Regions from separate parts of the Arthrobacter sp. P1_B3 genome, predicted to be linked through region 2. Evidence: riboswitches for the same ligand, from Rfam matches in the RefSeq annotation. Region 2 holds a riboswitch; the other holds the start of a gene.
The links. Region 2 has a riboswitch for glycine ahead of gcvP (aminomethyl-transferring glycine dehydrogenase). Riboswitches for the same ligand answer to the same signal wherever they lie in the genome.

Region 1: linked by a shared signal. The riboswitch ahead of AC1D2F_RS21760 (aminomethyl-transferring glycine dehydrogenase) and the one ahead of gcvP (aminomethyl-transferring glycine dehydrogenase) in region 2 are both predicted to bind glycine.

The regions. Positions count from the first base shown of each region.
Region 1 is NZ_JBFTZV010000033.1:22,090-38,524, forward strand. It holds gene AC1D2F_RS21695 (NAD-dependent epimerase/dehydratase family protein) at 6-929, shown strand; gene AC1D2F_RS21700 (polysaccharide deacetylase family protein) at 919-1,803, shown strand; gene AC1D2F_RS21705 (APC family permease) at 2,058-3,467, shown strand; gene AC1D2F_RS21710 (APC family permease) at 3,593-5,164, opposite strand; gene AC1D2F_RS21715 (agmatine deiminase family protein) at 5,161-6,204, opposite strand; gene AC1D2F_RS21720 (nitrilase-related carbon-nitrogen hydrolase) at 6,201-7,286, opposite strand; gene AC1D2F_RS21725 (GyrI-like domain-containing protein) at 7,509-8,003, shown strand; gene AC1D2F_RS21730 (DUF4193 domain-containing protein) at 8,185-8,487, shown strand; gene AC1D2F_RS21735 (AMIN-like domain-containing (lipo)protein) at 8,808-9,353, shown strand; gene AC1D2F_RS21740 (cytochrome P450) at 9,747-10,913, opposite strand; gene AC1D2F_RS21745 (Dps family protein) at 11,538-12,017, shown strand; gene AC1D2F_RS21750 (MFS transporter) at 12,099-13,673, opposite strand; gene AC1D2F_RS21755 (TetR/AcrR family transcriptional regulator) at 13,742-14,281, shown strand; glycine riboswitch at 14,561-14,659, shown strand; glycine riboswitch at 14,661-14,776, shown strand; partial or broken gene AC1D2F_RS21760 (aminomethyl-transferring glycine dehydrogenase) at 14,816-16,435, shown strand, end outside.
Region 2 is NZ_JBFTZV010000037.1:3,660-8,318, reverse strand. It holds gene AC1D2F_RS22300 (FAD-dependent monooxygenase) at 1-1,286, shown strand, start outside; gene AC1D2F_RS22295 (hypothetical protein) at 1,366-1,932, opposite strand; gene AC1D2F_RS22290 (GNAT family N-acetyltransferase) at 2,085-2,603, opposite strand; glycine riboswitch at 2,857-2,954, shown strand; glycine riboswitch at 2,956-3,063, shown strand; gene gcvP (aminomethyl-transferring glycine dehydrogenase) at 3,116-4,659, shown strand, end outside.

The DNA.
Region 1 (16,435 bases), on a different contig from region 2:
ATCACATGAGCTCTGTCCTGGTCACAGGTGGTGCCGGATTCACGGGACGCCACATAGTCAACGAACTTGCCGACGCCGGCCATCAAACGGTCAGCTACAACCGGGACTTCCTCGACGCGCCACGCCCCGACGTCGTGTCCGTTCAGGGCGAGCTGTTCGATATCCCCCGCCTCCTCGAGGTATTCAAGGAACACGACGTGGACACCATCGTCCACACCGCAGCCATCTCCCACCCGACCTATTCCTTGAGCTTTCCCCTGGCAACCTTTGCTGCCAACGTCGAGGGAACGGTGGCGGTTTTCGAGGCGGCTCGACTCCACGGCGTCAAACGGATCATCTTCTTCTCGTCCGAGTGCGTGTACGGAAAGACCTCAGCACCTGTGGTTCTCGAATCGGAGCCCGTAAATCCGACGACGCCGTACGCCGTGACGAAGGTCACCGGGGAATGGCTCGGACAGGTCTACGGCGACAGGTATGGAATCGACGTCATCTCCCTGCGCATCGGCCAGGTCTACGGACCCGGCAACCGCATGGATGAGGTCATGCGGGACATTATGCGCGGCGTAGTCCGCGACGGTTCGTTCTCACAGGACCACGGGGCCGACCACCGGTACAACCTGGTCTACGTCCGCGACGTCGCTCTTGCCGTACTTGCGGCAGTCCAGGCACCGGAAACGGCCTCGGCCAGGCCCCTGGCGTACAACATCTCCGGCAGCGAGTACTGGACCCTCAGCGACGTAGTCAAAGAAGTTCGAATCGCATTCCCGGACGCCACCGTGGAGATCGGGCCAGGGACGGATCCAACCCTGGACTTGCAGGGCCATTTCAGCATCGCTTCCGCGGCCAGGGATCTAGGCTACGAATCGGCCTGGCCCCTGCAGCGGGCCCTCGGCGATTACGCAGACTGGCTCTCGGGCCATGACTTCTGACGTCGATAAGAGCGGCTGGAGGCAGGGGGCGGCATGCGTTGCGGCGTTGACGTTCGACGTCGACGCCGAGTCCCCCATCCTGGCCGCCGGCCGCCGCTACGCCGACAATGCGATGGCGATGACTCACCAGGCGTTCGGACCCAAGGTGGGCGTTCCTCGGATTCTCCAAATGTTGAAGGATGTGCAGCAGCCGGCGACGTTCTTCATTCCAGGAGTCACCGCGGAACGATATCCCCACATGGTTGAACAGGTCCTGGAATCGGGACACGAGATCGCGCACCACTCGCACACTCACCGCACCGCGGTGAACATGAGTTTCGACGACGAACGCGCCGACTTCGATCTGGCGCTTGCCGCACTCGGGCGCTTCGGCATTTCGCCAAAAGGGCATCGCGCCGCACTGTGGCAGCCCTCGTGGCAGACGCCGTCGCTGGTGGCTGAGTACGGGCTGACATACGATTCCAGCCTCATGGATGCGGACGTCCCGTATCTCATTGAAACCCCGGCGGGGACAGTTGCGGAGCTCCCTCCACATTGGAGCCTGGACGACTGGGAGCAGTATGCCTTCCTTCCGGAACCCAAGATCGGTGAAATCATCCAGTCGCCACTAGTGGTCGCTGATATGTGGATTCACGAGATCGACGCAATGCGACGTCATGGCGCGCTCTTCATGCTCACGTGCCACCCGTTCCTCACGGGACGGGCAGGACGGCTGGAGGCCCTGCGGACCGTGATCGAAACGGCGCTGGAACGGGGCGACGTCCGCTTCTCGACATGCGAAGCGCTCGCGGACGCGGCTCTCGGTGACCCTGCATTGATCGCCGAGCCCCTCAACCCTGTCACAGCGTCCGCGGAGCTGTACCCGGACTACTGAACGCCGGACTGCTGAACGCCGGACTGCTGAACCCGGCGGCACGGCGAACATTGGTGACCCCAAAACACAACAGGCCAAGGGCGAAGCCCATGGCCGCGCTTCAGCCACGCCCGCAGCTCGTTGTGAAGCTTCACCCCTAAGACCGTCCCAGCGAAAGAAGGCTCATTGCAATGAACTCCCCGTCCCAGCTGTTGTCGGATGCACCTGGTCCACCGCAGACCCCTAATCCTGAATCCCTCCAACTCAAACGGGAGATGGGGTTCTGGTCCTCCTTCTCCTTGGCGTTTGCCTTCATGTCGCCAATCATCGGCTTGTACGGAGTATTTGGCTTGGCTCTGATGGCCGCAGGGCCGGCCTTCTGGTGGGGTCTGTTGGTTGTCCTCTTGGGCCAGGCCCTGGTAGCGGCTGTACTTGCCGAGCTCGCTTCGCGTTGGCCTGTTGCCGGCGGGGTCTGCCTTTGGTCCAGGTCCCTTCTCGGGCACACCTACAGCTGGTACGCAGGATGGGCCTACATCTGGACCCTCATCATCACAGTTGCCGCTGTAGCCTTCGGTGGAGGCACATTTCTGGCCTCACTGTTCGGCATCGAACAGCCTGACACCACAACGAAAATCATGCTGGGCGCCGTTATCTTGTTGGTCAGTACGATTGCCAACTCCGCCGGCAGGAAATGGCTGAGTCTGCTGGTGACTGTGAGCATCGTGTGCGAGGTCATCGCCAGCCTGGGGGTCGGGTTGGTACTGATCATCTTCCATCGCCGAAATTCCCTCAGCACGATTCTGGACTCCTTCGGATCCGCGCCAGACACCACCGCGTATGTCTTTGGGCCTTTTATGGCGGCCGTGGCAATTATCGGATGGTCGTTTGTGGGATTTGAGAGTGCGGGCGCCATAGCCGAGGAAGTCCGGTCACCCGAACGCAGAGTGCCGCGGGCTGTACTGACGTCCCTGGTCACGGTGGCATCTGTCATCACGTTTTCGTGCCTGGCCCTGCTCCTCGCAATCCCGGATATTGGTGCCGCCATGTCGGGGGCAGACCCGGACCCGATTACCACAACCCTCACTGCCAATCTTGGCGAGGGAATCACCAAACCGCTCCTGGTGACCATCGTCCTGGGATTTATCGCAGGGACAGTGGCGCTGCAGGCAGCTGTCTCACGATCAATTTTCGCATTCGCCCGGCTGGACGCCCTGCCTGCGGCCAAGGTTCTGAGGCGCCTCAGCAAGACCGACCGGCTGCCCATCAACGCACTCTTAGTCTCTGCGGTCGCTTCAATGATTATTCTTGCCCTGTCGGCATCACAGGTGTACGGCGCCCTCATTGCCTTCGCGACGGCCGGCTTCTACGTGGCATTCCTCTTTCCAGTGCTGGCCGCCCTGGTGGTTCGGCTGAAAGGGGCGTGGAAGGCCGGACCCTTCAGCCTGGGAGTTTTTGGCACAGTAGTGAACGTGGCCGCGCTGCTGTGGTTGGGCTTTGAGGTCGTCAATATCGCCTGGCCGCGACAGCCAGAAGCGCCCTGGTACCAAAACTACGCAGTAATTGTGGTTTTCGTGATCCTTGGCCTGGCGGGATTCGTGGTCGAGAAGCGCCTGCGTCGACGCAATAGCGGCACTTTGGCGGCGGAGGCAGAGCCAGAGCCGGAACTGTTGAAAGTCGGCCCGTGAGCGCCGCCCAGCAAGAAGTTTGCCTTTAGTCCCAATCAATAAGTGCAAGGCGCCACCGACAGCAAACGCACGGCTTTGCCCCGCGGCAGGGGGCAAAGCCGTGCGCCGTCCATTGGCGCTGGCGGCTACTCGGGAACCACCAGGGCGGGGGTGTCCTTCCGGATGGTCTCGCCCCGGAAGAAGCCCGGATGCAGCTTCGCGGTCACCAGCATCACCACGACGCCGAGGGCGAGGATGCCGATGCCCAGGATGAACACCAGGCCCACGCCGAAGACCTCGGAGCCGCTGCCGAACTCCGGCGCCCAGCTGTCCACGGCGGTCTGGAAGAAGACCACGGTGAGGACCAGGCCGCCCAGGACCGGGAACAGCAGCCGCATGAAGAAGTTACGGACGCTGGAGAACAGGCTGTGCCGGAAGTACCACGTGCAGGCGAACGCCGTCAGGGCGTAGTAGAAGCAGATCATCAGGCCAAGGGCCATGATGGTGTCGTTGAGGACGTTTTCGCTGACCACCTTCATGACGGCGTAGAAGCCGCCGGACAGCAGGCCCGCAACCACCGTGGCGTAGCCGGGGGATCCGAAGCGCTTGCTGACGGACGCGAAGCGCGGCGGCAGTGCCCCGTAGTGCCCCATCGCCAGCAGGCTCCGGGCGGGGGAGGCCATGGTGGACTGGAGGGAGGACGCGGTGCCGGAGAGCACGGCCAGGGACATCAGGATGGCCAGCGGGCCCATGACGGGGGAGGCCAGTGCGGCAAAGACATTCGCTTGGTTGTCCGGGTTGTTCAAACCAATGCCGTCGGCGCCGGTGCCGGCCACCATCATGGTGGCCACGATCACGGCGAGGTAGAGGGCCAGGACGGCCACCGCCGTCGTCGTTCCTGCCCGCCCGGCGGTGCCCCTGCCTCCCTTGGTTTCCTCGTTCACAGTGAGGCAGACGTCCCAGCCCCAGTAGACGAAGACGGCCAGTGACATGCCGGCGGTGAACTGCTCGAAGCTCTCGATTTTCGCCGGGTTGAACCAGTCCCAGCTGAACGCGATCGCGGTGCCCGAGTCACCCGAGGCTGCGTGGCTAAGCGCCATGATGATGAAGACGGCCAGGACCAGCACCTGGAAGCCGACCATGCTGTACTGCACGAGCTTGGTGGCGTGCAGGCCGCGGTAGCTGACCCAGACGGCCAATGCCACAAACACCAGGCAGGTCACAATGTTCACGGCCGTGTTCGAGGTCAGGTCCGCGAGTTCAGGGTTGTTGAACACCTGGGCCAGGAAGAGATAGAAGAAGTCCACCGCGACGCCGGCCAGGTTGGACAGGACGATGATGTTGGCGGCCAGCAGCCCCCAGCCGCCCATCCAGCCGACAAACGGGCCGAATGCCTTCGTTGCCCACGTGAAGGTGGTGCCGCTGTCCGGGGAGTCGGCGTTGAGCTCGCGGTAGGCGAACGCCACGAGGATCATGGGGATGAACGCGACGATGAAGATCGCCGGCAGCTGCACGCCCACGGCGCCGACGGCCGGTCCCAGCGAACTGGTCAGGCTGTAGGCGGGCGCCACGGAGGAGATGCCCAGGACCACGACGGCGAGCAGGCCAAGCTGCCCGCCCTTGAGCCCCTTGCCCGTGATGCCGTGCTTCGAGCCGGCGGGATCGACTGCGCCGTGGGCGGTGGTGGTGCCGTCTTCGCGGCCGATTGTCTGACTCATGGCTGACCTGTCTTGTGGGAGGCGGACGGTTGCTGTTGGGTGATGCAGTGGATGCCGCCGCCGCAGGCGAAGAGCTGGCGGGCGTCGATGCCCACCACTTTGCGGCCGGGGTAGGCGTCGCCGAGGATGCGCAAGGCTTTTTCGTCCATCGGGTCGCCGAACGTGCAGGCGATGACGCCGCCATTGACCACCAGATGGTTGATGTAGCTGTAGTCGACGAAGCCGTCCTCGTCGGTCAGGGTTTCCGGGGCGGGGACCTCGATGATGGTCCATTCGCGGCCGGCCGCGTCGCGGGTGGTGGCGAGGTGGCTGATGATGTCCCGGCTGACCTCGAAGTCGGGGTGTGCCGGGTTCTGCTGGGAGTGGACCAGCAAGGTGCCCGGAGACGGGATGGCCGCGACGATGTCGACGTGGCCGCGCGTGCCGAACCGTTCCGAATCCCGGGTCAGCCCGCGGGGAAGCCAGATCACGTGGCTGGTGCCCAGGGTCCGGGCCAGTTCGGCCTCGACGTCGGCCTTGCTGAGCCCCGGGTTCCGGCCCGGATCCAGTTGCACCGTCTCGGTGACGAGGACCGTTCCTTCGCCGTCGACGTGGATGCCGCCGCCCTCGTTCACCAGGGGCGAGACGAGGTGGCTGGCCCCCGAGCGTGCCGCGACGGCAGCTGCCACGAGCGAGTCCTTGTCCCAGGCCGCCCAGCCCTGGCCGCCCCAGCCGTTGAACACCCAGTCCACGGCGCCGAGCCGGCCGCCGTCGTCCAGGACGAACGTGGGGCCGATGTCCCGCATCCAGGCGTCGTTCAAGGCGGCGGTGACCACCTCGATGTCCGGGTGGAGGTAGCGGGCGGCGGTCTCCACATCCGCCGGCGCCACCAGCATGGTGACCGGTTCGAATTCCACAACGGCGTTCGCGACGGCGGCCCAGACGGAGCGGGCGGCGTGGGCTTCTGCCTCTGTTTCGCCCAGGGTGTAGCCGCCGGTGGGGAACGCCATCCAGACACGGTCCTGGGGTGCCGTTTCGGACGGCATCCGCCAGGCGCTCATGCCGTGACCTTCTGCGCAGTGGCCTCATACGCGGTGGCCTCATACGCAGTGGGCTCATAGGCGTCGAGGCCGAGCGGGGCATCGGCGCGTACCGGTTCGGTCAGCCGCGCGTAGGTGTCCGGGCGGCGCGTGGCCAGGAAGGGAAAGAGCGTGAGCCAGTCACGGCGCTGGTCGAGGTCGAGGTCCGCCACTATCACCGCGGATTCGTCCCGTGGTGCCTGCGCGAGGATCCGGCCGTAGGGATCGGAGATGAAGGAGGAGCCGTAGAAGTTCAGGGTGCCTTCGCTGCCGCAGCGGTTGGGGACCACCATGAACAGCCCGTTGGCAATGCCGTTGCCCACAATGACCTGTTGCCACAACGGCTGGGTGTCGAAGTCCGGGTGGTCCGGCTCGGAGCCGATGGCGGTGGGGTAGACCAGGAGTTCTGCCCCGCCGAGGGAGTAAATCCGCGCCAACTCCGGGAACCATTCGTCCCAGCAGGTGGGCATGCCCAACCGTGCGCCGCCGAGCTCGGCGGGGGAATGGACCTCGTAAGCATCGTCGCCGTCCGGGCCCTGGCGGAAGAATTTGTCCTCGTAGTAGCCGGCTGTGACGGGGATGTGCAGCTTGTGCGTGCGTGCCAGCAGTTCGCCTTCGGGGGAGACCAGGATGGCAGTGTTCAGGCCCAGGCCGTCGTCGGAACCGTCCGGGTTCTCCGCCTTCTGGTACAGCGAAGCGTGGACGCAGATTCCGTGCCGGCGGGCCGCGTCCGCCGCGAACCGGAACGTGGGGCCGGTGAACAGGTCCTCGGCGATGTCCGAGGGCCGCGGGCGCGGGGCCCCGGCCCGGGTGGTGTCGTTTTCGGGAAGCGTATCCGCGGGGTACCGGGACAGTGTGAGCTCGGGCAGGAAGACGACGGCGGCTCCCAACCGGGCGGCCCGCCCGATGCCTTCGTCCAGTTCCGCGTGCAGGGCCGCGGCGTCAGGATGCCAGCGGTGCTGTACGACGCCGACCCGCAGTGCTGGCCGGCTGGACGATGCACTTCGGGACGACGTGGTGCGGGCGAGGGAGGGCGGGGTGTCGAGGGACGTGATTTCGATCATGGCTACTCCAGTGAGACGGGCGTCACATAAATGAACGTTGTTCATTTAGTATTTAGGCGATGGTCGCGCCGGGCAAGGCCTAATATGAATAAAGTTCATTTATTTATTCGCGGTAGTACGTGCGCCGAGTCCGGACGTGCGGGCGAACACGCCGCAGGCCGCTCCGTGGGCGCGGGCCGTAAGGCCCTAGACCGCGGATTGGGCGCGGCAGAGTCTGGGCGTATGACTCCAACGAACCCCGGGGCGGCTCCGGACATCAAGCCCGCCCAACTCAAGGAACAGCCGACTGCAGTGGTGCGTGAGACTGTCCCGATGAATGCGCTGCGCGACTTTTTCGGCCGTGCCTTCGGCGCCGTCATGGGTGCGGTGCAGGATCAGCATGTCCAATTGGCCGGACCCCCGTTCGCGCTGTACCGGGGCAAACCGACCGACGTCGTCGACGTGGAGGCGGGGTTCCCTCTCGCCGCACCTTTCACGAACCCAAGCGGCGCGGACACTGAGGTCATCGCCGGGGCACTCCCCGCAGGCCGGGCCTACGAGGCGATGCACATCGGGCCCTACGAATCACTGCAGCAGACCTACGGCGCGATCATGGCGCGGATGCGGCAGGACGGTGCGAGCCCCGGGGAAGCCATGTGGGAGTACTACCTCACCGATCCCGGTGCCGAGCCCGACCCGGCGAAGTGGCAGACGCTGGTGGTCTGGCCGGTCGCCTGAACTGCCCACCGCGGGCCGCGGACGCGGGGCGTCCCGGGGCCGCCGACCCGGGCTTCCGCGCCCCGTCCGACTCATTGTGTCTGATTGGCCACACTATTCCTCAACTCCATGCATAATGTCCTAAACTGCTTCACTGAGGTGCCTGAAATGGCGCTGCGCAGCAACGAAAGTGAACCCCGATATGGCTACCGATTACGACGCCCCACGTAAGACAGAAGAAGAGTCTCCCGCTGAGTCGCTGGAGGCCCTGCAGGCGTCCCGCGGCGGCGGCGCGCAGACTGCTGTGATCGACGTCGACGAGAACGACACCGCTGAAGGCATCGATCTTCCGGGTGCGGACCTGTCCGGCGAAGAGCTGACGGTCATTGTTGTACCGGAGCAGTCCGATGAATTCACCTGCTCCTCCTGCTTCCTGGTCCGGCACAGGTCCCAGGTGGCCCTTGAAAAGAACGGCATGAAGTACTGCCGCGACTGCGAAGGCTAAGAATTTTTCAGCAACACCAAGGCCGCACGAAGCGCCGGACCCTCGGGGGTGCCGGCGCTTCGCCGTTCCTGGCGTGGCCCGCGGCTGCCGGCGTTATCTGTTCGTGAAGGAACCTGGCGGGATGTGTCCGTGCAATCCGTCCGTGACCAGCAACGGGCCACTTTAACGGTTGGGCGCCGAAACGGATGAGGACCTCGCCCGCCGGTTCGGGGCCGCCTACGCTGGAAGCGTCTGACCTGCGCTGACTGTTTGGCCAGCAAGGGCTCGGGCAGCACCAGGGGGTGGCGGGGTTGAAGAGGACCCAGTTGAAGAAGACCCAGTTGAAGAAGATCCACGCTTTGCTCGCGGCAGTGCTGATGGCCGCCGGTCTCGGGGTGCTTGCGCCGGCTCCGGCAGCCGCGGACCCGTACTGCGGCCTGGTCTGGGGTTCGCTGGTCAAAACGGATCCGGCCATGAGCCAGGCCAAGGTGGTGAATGTGCGGACCGGTCAGCATTACTGTTTTGACCGGCTGGTCATCGACCTCAACGGCCCCGTGGCCGGCTACGCCGTCCGCTACGTGCCCGAGGTGGTGCAGGACGGGTCCGGCCTGCCGATCCCGCTGCGGGGCCAGGCCTTCATCCAGCTCACGGTCAATGCGCCCGCATACGACGACGCCGGCAATCCCACCTACAACCCGGCGAACAAGGGCGAACTGGCGGACGTGACCGGTTACCAGACGTTCCGGCAAGTGGCGTGGGCGGGCAGCTTCGAAGGGTACAGCAGCCTGGGCCTGGGGGTCCGCGCGCGGCTGCCGTTCCGGGTCCTGTCCCTGTCCGGGCCGGGCACCGGGTCACGGCTAGTGGTGGACGTGGCGCACTTCTGGTGATGGCCGGGGCGGCAGAGCAACGCGGCGCGTTGCGCGACTTGCGAACTCAAGGCCTTTGGTGGCATCACGGTGGATCAGGAGCATTTCGTGCGCTGCGACCAATGCGCTGCGCTCTTGCCGATGATGCAGTTGTCCACCTCGCCAACCCGCGTACTTTTTCGACTGACAGGACAGTTGGGCGTGCGAGCAGCCCATTCCTGGGCAGTTCGACTCCTAGGTGGTTCGACGCGCTCGGAGCGAGGTGCCCCTAGGTGTCGAAATGGACCGGAGGCACACCCTTCCGGTGGAAACGCTAGCGCCCCGCGTTGCCCTATCAGTTACGGCTGTCATTCGGACGGCAAAGTCAATCCGTAGCAGCCACAACTGATAGGGCAACGGAGGCGGCGCTCGCCGTCAGGCAGCCAGCCAGGACACGGGAAGCTGTTTCACTCCGTAGACGATCGTGCTTTCCATCCGCTCCAGCTGCGCCCCGGGTCGCACGGCCAAGCCGGGCAGCCGGGAGAGCACGGCCTGCAGCGCGATCCTGGCCTCGAGCCGGGCCAGGGGAGCGCCGAGGCAGAAGTGGATGCCCTGGCCGAAGGCGAGGTGACGGTTCGGTGAGCGTCCGACGTCGAACACGTCAGGGTGCGGGAACTGCTCCGCGTCACGGTTCGCCGAGCCGATCCACGCCACGATCGGCGACCCCGCAGGGATCGGCAGGCCCCGCACGGTCGTGTCGACGGCGGAGATCCGGTACATGGACTGGACGGGGGAGCGGTAGCGCAGCACCTCTTCGATCGCCTGCGGGAGCAGGGCAGGCTCGGCGATGAGGCGTTCCGCCGTGCCCGGCGCTTCGGTGAAGCACAGCACCGCATTGCCGATCAGGTTCGTGGTGGTCTCGTTGCCGGCAACGAGCAGAAGGGCGCAGAATCCGAGCAGCTCGATGGCGCTGAGCTTCTGCCCGTCGATCTCGGCCGCGAGGAGCGCGCTGATGAGGTCATGGCCCGGCTGGCGCCGCCGCTGCTCGATCATGCCCATGAAGTACTCCGCCATTTCCCGGTGTGCGGCCATGTGGCCGGACTCGTCGGCGCCGGGGCGGGTCTGGCTCACGATCACGTCGGACCACTGCTTGAACCGGTCCCGGTCCGCGGCCGGGATGCCCATCAGCTCCGCGATGACGATGACCGGCAGCGGATAGGCCAGCTGGTCGATCAGGTCCGCGGAACCGGCAGCAACTACCGGGTCCAGCAACTCGTCGGTGAGTTCCGAGATGCGCGGGCCGAGCGCTTCCACTGACCGTGGCGTGAACGCCTGGGACACCAGGGAACGCAACTGGCGGTGCCTGGGCGGGTCCGTGTTGATCAGGCTGGCGGCGAAGAGCTGGCCCGTTTCGGAGGGGTTGTCCCCGCCGATCCGGGAAGAAAACGTGGCGTGCTCGGACAGGACCCGCTGCACGTCATCGTAGCGGAACACATGCCACACCCCGGTCTCCTGATCCTGGAAAACGGGTTCACTGTCCCGCATGGCTTCATAGCGGGGAAACGGGTTCAACGGCTGCTCCAGAGCGGGAAATGGCACCATGGCTGGCCTTCCTGACGAGGCGGACGGCCGTCGTTTCCTGGCAATGGACCAACTGCAAGGGACGAACTGCAACAGAGCAGGCGTCCAACGGGGCGGGCCGCGTGGCCCCGTCAGCTCCCACCCTAATACCGCGCAACAGCCTTGGCATGGGGATTCTGGCCCACGTCGGCCGCCCCTGCGGAACCGGCCCGTCACCACGGCGCCTAACGAAGCGGCCGGTCCTGCCGACGGTACGGAGGAGAACACCCCGGCTTTCCGCTAAACGTGGTCCGGACTGACGCCCCCTACGACGACGGCGCAGGCCTGTCGGCGTTGTTCGCAGGAAAGCATTGACCAGATGGTCCGCTGCGCCGAAGAGACCCGCAGGGAGGTCCTGCTGTCCCGCGAAGAGGGGGCAGACAGCGTCAAGAATCTCTCCCTCGCCCGTGCCTAACGGAACATAGGAACGGGGCAGTCTCAGCTTCCCGAAACGGTTAGTAAGCCGACTTAGTAAGCTGACCGAGAAATTCCTCCCCGAACCGTCGCGGCCCGTCGCTGCCCTGCGGTAGCGTCGGAAGCATCGGCCGCGGTGCCAGCAAATGGTGCGCGCGGCCCGCACGGTACCGGTTCTATTGAGGAGGATGCATGAAAGCGACACCTACACTGACGGCCAACCTGCAGGCGGTCCTAGTGGACCTGATCGAACTCCACGTTCAGGGCAAGCAGGCGCATTGGAACATCGTCGGGACTAACTTCCGGGACCTCCACCTCCAGCTGGACGAGATCGTCGACGCCGCCCGGGAGTTCGCGGACGATCTCGCCGAGCGCATGCGCGCCCTCCACGCCCTGCCGGACGGCCGCAGTTCCACGGTTTCCAAGTCCACCGCACTCGCCGAGTTCCCCGCGGGCCTGATCAACACGAAGGACGCCATCGAACGGATTGTCGCGGCCCTCGAGGCGGCCGTCGGCACGATGCGCAAAGTTCACGATGAAGTTGATGAGGAAGACCCCACCACCGCCGACCTCCTGCACGCCTTCATTGCCAAGCTTGAGCAGTATGCCTGGATGGTGAATGCCGAGACCATGCGGGCAAACGCCAGCGTGACCACTCCGGAGGACAAGTAGGGACCGGCTCCCACCGGTCCGACCCTAAACCAGCAGCGTCCGGCGCCGGATTTCTTCCGGCGCAGGACGCTGCTGTCCAAGCTATTTGGCCTTCGGCACCGTCCGCAGGACAATGGCGGCGAGGACGCAGGCCCCGGTCATCAGGACCAGCGCGATTGACGCCGTGACGTGGACGCCGGAGTCGAACGCCGTGCGCGCGGCAGCCGTCACTGCCTCCGCCAGGGGAGCCGGAAGCATGTGGGCGAGCTCCACCGCGCCGGCGAGGGTTTCACCCGCCTGGCTGGTGGCCTCTGCCGGGACGAGCCCGGACACCCCCTCGGGGAGCCGGAGGTTGCCCTGATAGGAAGCCGTCAGGATCGAGCCGAGGATCGCCGTGCCCAGCAGAGACCCCACTTCATAGCCGGTCTCGGAGATGGCGGCGGCGGCCCCCGACTTGTCGGCAGGCGCCGCACCCAGGATCAGGTCATTGGAAATCGTCTCCGCGGCGCCCACCCCCAGGCAGAGAACCAGCAGCGCGGCCAGGAGCAGAGACGGGCCATGGCTGTGGTCGCCGAACGCCACCAGGAAATAGCCCGCCGCGCTCAGCAGCAGCCCGCCGGCCACAACAAAGCCTGGCCGCACCTTGCGCACCAGCGGGACCACGAGCAGCCCCGCCACGACAGTGGCGATGAGGGCCGGGACCATGGCGACTCCGGAAGCCGAGGGGGACTGGCCCTCGACCAGCTGCAGGTGCTGTGCCAGGAACAGGATGAAGCCGTTGAAGGAGAACAGCGCCAGGACGTTGGCGATGATGGCCGTGCTGAAGATCCGGTTGCCAAAGAGGCTGACATCGAGCATCGGCGCCGTACCTTCCCCGCGGGCAAGTGCCCGCTGCCGCCGGATGAACACGTAGCCCATGAGCAGGCCGGCTCCAATGCTCGCGAAGGCCTCTGGTGCGGGCCCGTGGGTGGCGAGGGTTTTGATCCCGTAGACGACCGGCACCATGACCAGCAGGGACAGGACAATGCTGGGCACGTCCACGCGGCCGGGGTTCGGGTCGCGGGATTCCGGTATCAGCGCCGGACCGAGCACCAGGAGAGGAAGGATGATCGGCACTGCGACCAGCAGGACGGCGCCCCACCAGAAGTGTTCCACCAGCCAGCCGCCGGCAATCGGGCCGAGGGCGGCGCCGCCGGAGAAGCCGGCGGCCCAGATCGCCACGGCCAGCCTGCGCCGGTTGGGCTGCGGAAAGATATTGCGGATCAGGGAAAGAGTGGACGGCATGAGCATGGCGCCGAACAGGCCAAGCCCGGCACGGCCGGCGATCAGCCATTCGGCGCTCGGTGCGAACGCCGTCGCGGCCGAAACCGCGGCAAAACCCGCGCTGCCCACGAAGAGCAGGCGGCGCCGTCCGATCCTGTCGCCGAGGCTGCCCATAGCGACCAGCAGTCCGGCCAGGACCAAGGGATAGGCGTCGACGATCCAGAGCAGCTGGACGCCGGAAGCGGACAGGCTGGTGGCGATGGCCGGCAGGGCAAACGTCAGGGCGGTGTTGTCCACGGCCACGAGCAGGACGGGGAACATTAGCAGGGCCAGCGCCACCCAGTCGCGCCACGGTGCCCGGGGGCCGGTGGCCGCCGGGATGCTGGTGGCTGCGGTGATCGATGAAATGCTCATAGGACATAACTATACCGTCTGGACGGTACAGTTAAGAAATGAAGGGCTGGGCAGGCATGATGGGAGGCATGCCCAGGAAACCCGTCGCCCGCGAGGCCGTCCTCGATGCCTTCGAATCCCTGCTCATCGAAGTCGGTGAACGCGCCGCGACGCTGGACGCCGTCGCGCGCCGGGCCGGCGTCTCCAAGGGCGGCCTGCTCTACCACTTCCCGACCAAGGAGGCGATGATCGCGGTCCTGCTGGAACGGCTGGACCGGCATCTGGCTGCGGATGTTGCCGCCATGGCGGCGGCCCCCGAAGGGGCGGCGGCGTACTTCATTAGGTCCTCGGTGTGGGCGGACACGCCCATGGACCGGGTCTTCGTGGCGGCCACGCGGCTCGCCGAGGTGGCGCACGGGGAGACCCTCCGCCGCTTCGCCGCCGCCCAGGCGAGCTGGCTGGAACTGCTGGCGGCCGACGTCGGACCCGCCATGGCGAAGGCCGTCCTGTACATGGGGGACGGGCTGTACTTCAACGCCATGCTGGGCCGGGGCCCCGGCGGGCCGCTTCCGGAGGTCGAAGCGGACGTCGAGAGCCTGCTGGCCGCCGTCGAGAAGCTGCGCCGCTGACGCTCCCGCCCGCTCCCGCCCACCCCGCCCGCTCCCGCCCACCCCGCCCGCTCCCGCCCACCCCGCCGAACTCGCCGGAAGCGTGCGAGTTCGCCGCAAAGTTGCGGCGACCTGGCCGCTGTCCGGCGAACTCGTGTTGGCGGACGCACCCGGGGGCGGCTTGTCGCCCGTAACCTGGGTCGGCGGCTGGCAGGGAGTTTGCGGACGCGCGCCCGGCATAGGAGAATGGGAGCTGTGACTGTTGTCACCCACGATTAATCACCCAACTGAATACGCCTTTGATCTGCGGCGGGAGAGTCCTGCAAGTAGGTACAAGCAGGCGCCGTAGGAGCAAACCCTCCCCAGGAATCTCTCAGGCCCATGTACCGCCGCGGCAAGGCATCTCTGGAAAGTAGCAGGCGTGTCCCGGACATGCTGTGCTCACCGACGGTGCAAGCGGAGCCCCTGAAACGCAGGCTTCGCGGAAACTCTCAGGTCCAATACAGAGCGGGGAGGAACCCGAATCAATGTGGCGTACCCTGCGCCGCCTGAGTTATGGAGTTCCTTGTGACTGTTACCCCAGCCTCCACGTCCTTCGTTGACCGGCACATCGGCGCGCGCCGCCAGGCCGACGTCGACGCCATGCTGAAGGCTGTCGGCTACGACACCGTCGACGCCCTGGTGGACACCGCCGTTCCGAAGGACATCCGTCAGGACTCCGATCTCGCGCTCGCCGCCGCCCTCAGCGAGGTGGAAGTCCTCGCCGAGCTGCGCAAGCTGGCAGCGAAGAACAAGACCGCCGTGCAGATGATCGGGCAGGGCTACTACGACACGCTCACCCCGCCGGTGATCCGCCGCAACATCCTCGAAGCCCCGGCCTGGTACACCGCGTACACGCCGTACCAGCCGGAAATCTCCCAGGGCCGGCTCGAAGCCCTGCTGAACTTCCAGACCATGGTCCAGGACCTCGTCGGCCTGCCGATCGCCAACGCATCGCTGCTGGACGAAGCCACCGCCGTCGCCGAGGCCGTGCTGATGATGCGCCGCGCCAACAAGAACAAGACGGCGCACGACGGCAAGACCGTCCTCGACGCCGACTGCCTCCCGCAGACCATCGCGATCGTCAAGGGCCGCGCGGAAGCCCTCGGCTTCGAGGTCGAGGTCGCGGACCTCTCGAAGGGCCTGCCCGAGGGCGTCATCAACGGCGTCGTCCTGCAGCAGCCGGGCGTCTCCGGCCGCGTGTTGGACCACACCGCGGTGATCGCCGACGCCAAGGAACGCGGCGCGCTGGTCACTGTGGCCGCGGACCTCCTGGCCCTGACCCTGATCACCCCTCCGGGCGAGCAGGGTGCGGATATCGCCGTCGGCTCCGCCCAGCGCTTCGGCGTGCCGCTGTTCTTCGGCGGCCCGCACGCCGCCTACATGGCCGTGCAGAAGGGGCTGGAGCGCTCCATGCCCGGCCGCCTCGTGGGTGTCTCCAAAGACAACGCCGGCGTCCCCGCCTACCGCCTGGCCCTGCAGACCCGCGAGCAGCACATCCGCCGCGAGAAGGCCACGTCCAACATCTGCACCGCCCAGGCACTGCTGGCCATCGTGTCCTCGTTCTACGCCGTCTACCATGGCCCAGACGGGCTGAAGGCCATCGCCCAGTCGGTCCACGTCCACGCCAAGACCATCGCCGCCTCCCTGAAGGCCGCCGGGCTGGACGTGCTGCACACGTCATTCTTCGACACCATCACCGTCTCCGTGCCGGGCCGGGCGGCAGAGATCATCGCGGCCGCCGACGCCAAGGGCGTCAACCTGCGGGCCATCGACGCCGACACTGTCGGCATCTCCGCCGATGAGGCCACGACGGTGGCTATCGTCGCCGACGTCATCGCCGCGTTTGGCGCGTCGGTGACCGACACATCTGAGGGCTTCGGCCTGGACTCCGCCGTGGAGCGCACCTCCGACTACCTCCAGCACCCGGTGTTCAACACGCACCGTTCCGAAACCCAGTTGCTGCGCTACATCCGCCGCCTCTCGGACCGCGACCTCGCCCTGGACCGCACCATGATCCCGCTGGGCTCGTGCACCATGAAGCTGAACGCCACGGCCGAGATGGAAGCCATCTCCTGGCCGGAGTTCGCCTCCATCCACCCCTTCGCCCCGGACTCCCAGACCGAGGGCTGGCGC
Region 2 (4,659 bases):
GGATTGCCGACCGGTTCCTCGCCGAGGGCAAGCCCGTCCAGGCGGCGTTCTTCGGGAAAACAACCCTGGACGTGAGCGACTTTCCTACACGGCACCCTTACACGCTCGGCCTGTGGCAGAACCATATTGAGCGGATCCTGGCTGGCTGGATCGAGGAGCTGGGTGTGCCGGTCCATCGGGGGCTCGAGGTCGCCGGCTTTACCCAGGACGACAGCGGGGTCGACGTGCATCTCGCCGGCGGCGGGCCGATGCGCGCGCTGTACCTGGTTGGTGCCGACGGCGGGCGAAGTGCTGTCCGCAAGGCAGCCGGCATCGAGTTCCCCGGCTGGGATGCGACGAGGAGCAGCCTGATCGCCGAAGTGGAGGTGACAGAGGAGACGCCGGCAGGCATCCGCATCGACGAGGTGGGGATCCACGGGCTGCACCTTATGGAGGACGGACGAACCACGCGGGTGGTGGTGACCGAGAAGCAGCTTGGACCGGCTGCCGAGCCCACCCTGGCTGACCTCCGCAAGGCGCTGACCGAGGTCTATGACACGGATTTCGGGGTGCACACTCCGACGTGGATCTCGCGGTTCACCGACGCCACGCGGCAGGCCGCGGCCTACCGCAGCGGCCGCGTGCTGCTGGCCGGGGATGCCGCGCACATCCATGCTCCTTCGGGCGGGCAGGGGATCGGGCTCGGCATCCAGGACGCCGTGAACCTCGGCTGGAAACTCGCCCAGGTGGTCAAGGGTATTGCGCCGGACCGCCTGCTGGACACCTATCACGCCGAGCGGCACCCCGCCGGGGCCCGTGCGCTGAAGCACACGATGGCGCAGTCAATCATGCAGAGGGCCGACCCGCGCATCGGTGCGTTGGCCGACACGGTGGCCGGCCTGCTGACGATCGATGAGGCCCGGAAGCGGCTGGGCGGCCTCATCTCCGGCCTGGACGTCCGCTACGACCTCGGTGAGGGGCACCCGCTGCTCGGGCGCCGCATGCCCGATCTCGACGTCGTCACCGCCAACGGCCCGCGGCGCGTGTTCACCTTCCTGCACGATGCCCGTGCGGTGCTGCTCAACCTCGGCGCGCCGGGCAGCATCGACCCGGGGCCGTGGATGGATCGGGTGCAGTTGGTGGACGCCACGTACGACGGCGGGTGGGAGCTTCCGGTGATCGGTTCAGTCAATGCTCCTGCGGCCGTGTTGATCCGGCCGGACGGGCATGTGGCGTGGACGGGAGACGGGACTCGGCGGGGGCTGGAGGATGCGCTGGCCAGCTGGTTCGGGCCTGCGCGGCATTAACGTCCCAACGGTGGCCGTGACCGACGCGTATTTCCGTGCCGGTCCCCTTAGCAGGAGAGGTAGCCCGGCCTCTGCGGGTCTACAGTGCGTTTTCTCGTAGCGCCCTGCTGTAGTGCTCAGGGGTATTCCTGGTTGCGGCCGACACAACGAGGTGCCGCCGGCTCAGCCGGTGTGCGAAGTACCCCTCGTACGGCAGCACGATGACGGTGTCGATTCCGCTTTCCCATGCCGGGATGAGTTCTTGGAGACTTCGGGGTTCGGCATCGTGGGGAAATTTCGGGATCAGGCTTCGGTCCCAGGCTTGATAAGCCTCGCGGTCCAGACCTTCCCATTCATACCGTTGAGTCCAAAAGGGTGGGATCAAAGGATTCAACCCCTGACTGGCGTCCCCGGACTCGCGCAATTCCGCGGGCGTGGGATGGTGCGTTGGATCATCGATCGGGTACCAGCTCCAGGCCTGGTCCCATGACGTTTTCCAGCGCTTCTCCCACGTGGAGGCATCAGCCGATTCCGGCATCCGGGAATGACCACAGTCTGGTACGGGGCTTAGGGGCGGGATGTTGAGGTCGCCGGCCAGGGACCATGCCTGCCGGACAAACAGAAGGAGAGTCAGGTGGTGTGGATCGTCATTGACGCTGATCACCATGTCATGCGGCCACGGACTTTCCGGTTGCGGCGTGCCCCATTGCATTTTCGTTACCCCCAGTTCGAAGACAGCCCCCGGGGCCGAATTGCGTTCAGCGTCGCACCGACTTCACGCTCTGTAAACGGAGATCAGTTCGTTCGGGGCGTGCCCGGTCAGACGGTGTCGACCCAGTAGCGGCGTTTGCCGTTGCGGGTGTCCTCGTAGGCGCCGCCGTTCTTTTCGATGGTCGCCCGGGAGCCTGCATTATCCTCATCGCATGTGAGAAGAACCCGGGGGATTCCCAGTTCACGGGCAATCGGCAAGGCATCAGCCAGCGCCCTCGCTGCGTGGCCGCGACGCCTGGCGGAGGGCCTCACGCTGTAGCCGATGTGCCCGCCTTCGTTGAAGAGGAAGTCGTTCAGTTCGTGCCTGATGGCCAGTGAGCCAAGGAACGTGTCACCTTCCATGACCCACAAGTACGTGCAGGGCACATATCCTGGCTTCCGCGGGCTCTCCGGCCGAGCGTCATTGATGAGGGCGTCGACAAAGCGGCGGAACGACTGGGCATCTTTGAGTTCTTCCAGGGACCAGTCCTCCGCGCCCCCGCCGTCCCGGTGGGCGCCGTCAAATTCTGCGGATCCTTCCAGCCAGGAGGAGTGGTAGCTTGCGTCCGGAGCGATAAGGAGAGGCATCACGCGATCATATTCGAAGGGTTCGCGTTTCCCGTGGTGTCGGTCCGGGTGTGTAGGGTGCTGCCAGCGTCAGCGGACGGCAGGTCGTAGTAGCCCAACGGCCCGGGGGATGGACTTGTTCCTTGGCTGGCATTCGACGGCGGGGAGGCACCCCCGTGGTGCAGGAATCAGCGACTCAATTGAAATTAATTTTGCATCCTGCCCGGGAACCAGATAAATTGTGAGCTGTGTCACCGACCAGTGGCACGGCTTATGATCTGCGGCGGGAGAGTCCTGCCGGTACGTTCAGCAGGCGCCGTAGGAGCAAATCCTCCCCAGGAATCTCTCAGGCCCACGTACCGCCGCGGCAAGGCAACTCTGGAAAGCAGTCCGGGCAACCGGGCTCACCGACGGTGCAAGTGGCGCGCTGCAATCAGCAGGGCAAAACGGAAACTCTCAGGTCCAATACAGAGCGGGGAGGAACCCGAATCATCGTGGCGTTTTGATGCCACCTGAATTATGGAGTTCCTCTCATGACGGTTCAATCGTCCCCGTCCACCTTCGCAGATCGCCACATCGGCGCCCGCCGCCAGGCCGACATCGACACCATGCTCAAGGCCGTCGGCTACGACAGCGTTGATGGCCTCGTTGACAACGCGGTCCCCGATTCCATTCGCCAGGAAAAGCCCCTCACGCTGGACAGCGCCCTCAGCGAAGTCCAGGTGCTGGCCGAGCTGCGCAAGCTCGCCTCCAAGAACAAGACGGCCGTGCAGATGATCGGCCAGGGCTACTACGACACCGTCACCCCGCCGGTGATCCGCCGCAACATCCTCGAAGCCCCGGCCTGGTACACCGCGTACACGCCCTACCAGCCGGAGATCTCCCAGGGCCGCCTCGAGGCGCTGCTGAACTTCCAGACCATGGTCCAGGACCTCACCGCGCTCCCGGTCGCCAATGCGTCGCTCCTCGACGAGGCCACCGCCGTCGCCGAGGCCGTGCTCCTCATGCGCCGCGCCAACAAGAACAAGTCCGCGGCCGGGGCCAAGACCGTCCTCGACGCCGACTGCCTCCCGCAGACCATCGCCATTGTGCTGGGCCGCGCCGAAGCCCTGGGCTTCGAGGTGGAGGTCGCCGACCTCTCCAAGGGCCTGCCCGCCGGCGAGATCAACGGCGTCGTCCTGCAGCAGCCCGGCGTCTCCGGCCGGGTGTGGGACCAGTCCGGGGTGATCGCCGAGGCCAAGGAACGCGGCGCGCTGGTCACTGTGGCAGCGGACCTCCTGGCCCTGACCCTGATCACCCCTCCGGGCGAGCAGGGTGCTGACATCGCCGTCGGCTCCACCCAGCGCCTGGGCGTGCCGCTGTTCTTCGGCGGCCCGCACGCCGCCTACATGGCGGTGCGCGAGGGCATGGAACGCACGCTCCCCGGCCGCATCGTCGGCGTCTCCAAAGACAACGCCGGCGTGCCGGCGTACCGCCTGGCCCTGCAGACCCGCGAGCAGCACATCCGCCGCGAGAAGGCCACGTCCAACATCTGCACCGCGCAGGCACTGCTGGCCATCGTGTCCTCGTTCTACGCCGTCTACCACGGCCCCGACGGGCTGAAAGCCATCGCCGAGACCGTCCACAACAACACCCGCGCCCTCGCCGCCACGCTGAAGATCGCCGGCCGCGAACTGGCGAGCGACTCCTTCTTCGACACCCTCACGGTCCGCGTGCCCGGCAAGGCCGCCAAGGTCATCGCCGCCGCCGGGGCCCGGGGCATCAACCTGCGGCTCATCGACGCGGACACAGTTGGCGTGTCCGTCGATGAAACCACGACGCCGGAGGTCCTCGCCGCGGTCGTCGTCGCCTTTGGCGCCGGTCCGGTCCTGGAGGCCAAGGGCTTCGAGCTGCCCGAGACAGTGCTGCGCACCTCCGACTTCCTGCAGCACCCGGTCTTCAACACGCACCGTTCCGAAACCCAGCTGCTGCGCTACATCCGCCGCCTCTCGGACCGCGACCTCGCCCTGGACCGCACCATGATCCCGCTGGGCTCGTGCACCATGAAGCTGAACGCCACGGCCGAGATGGAAGCCAT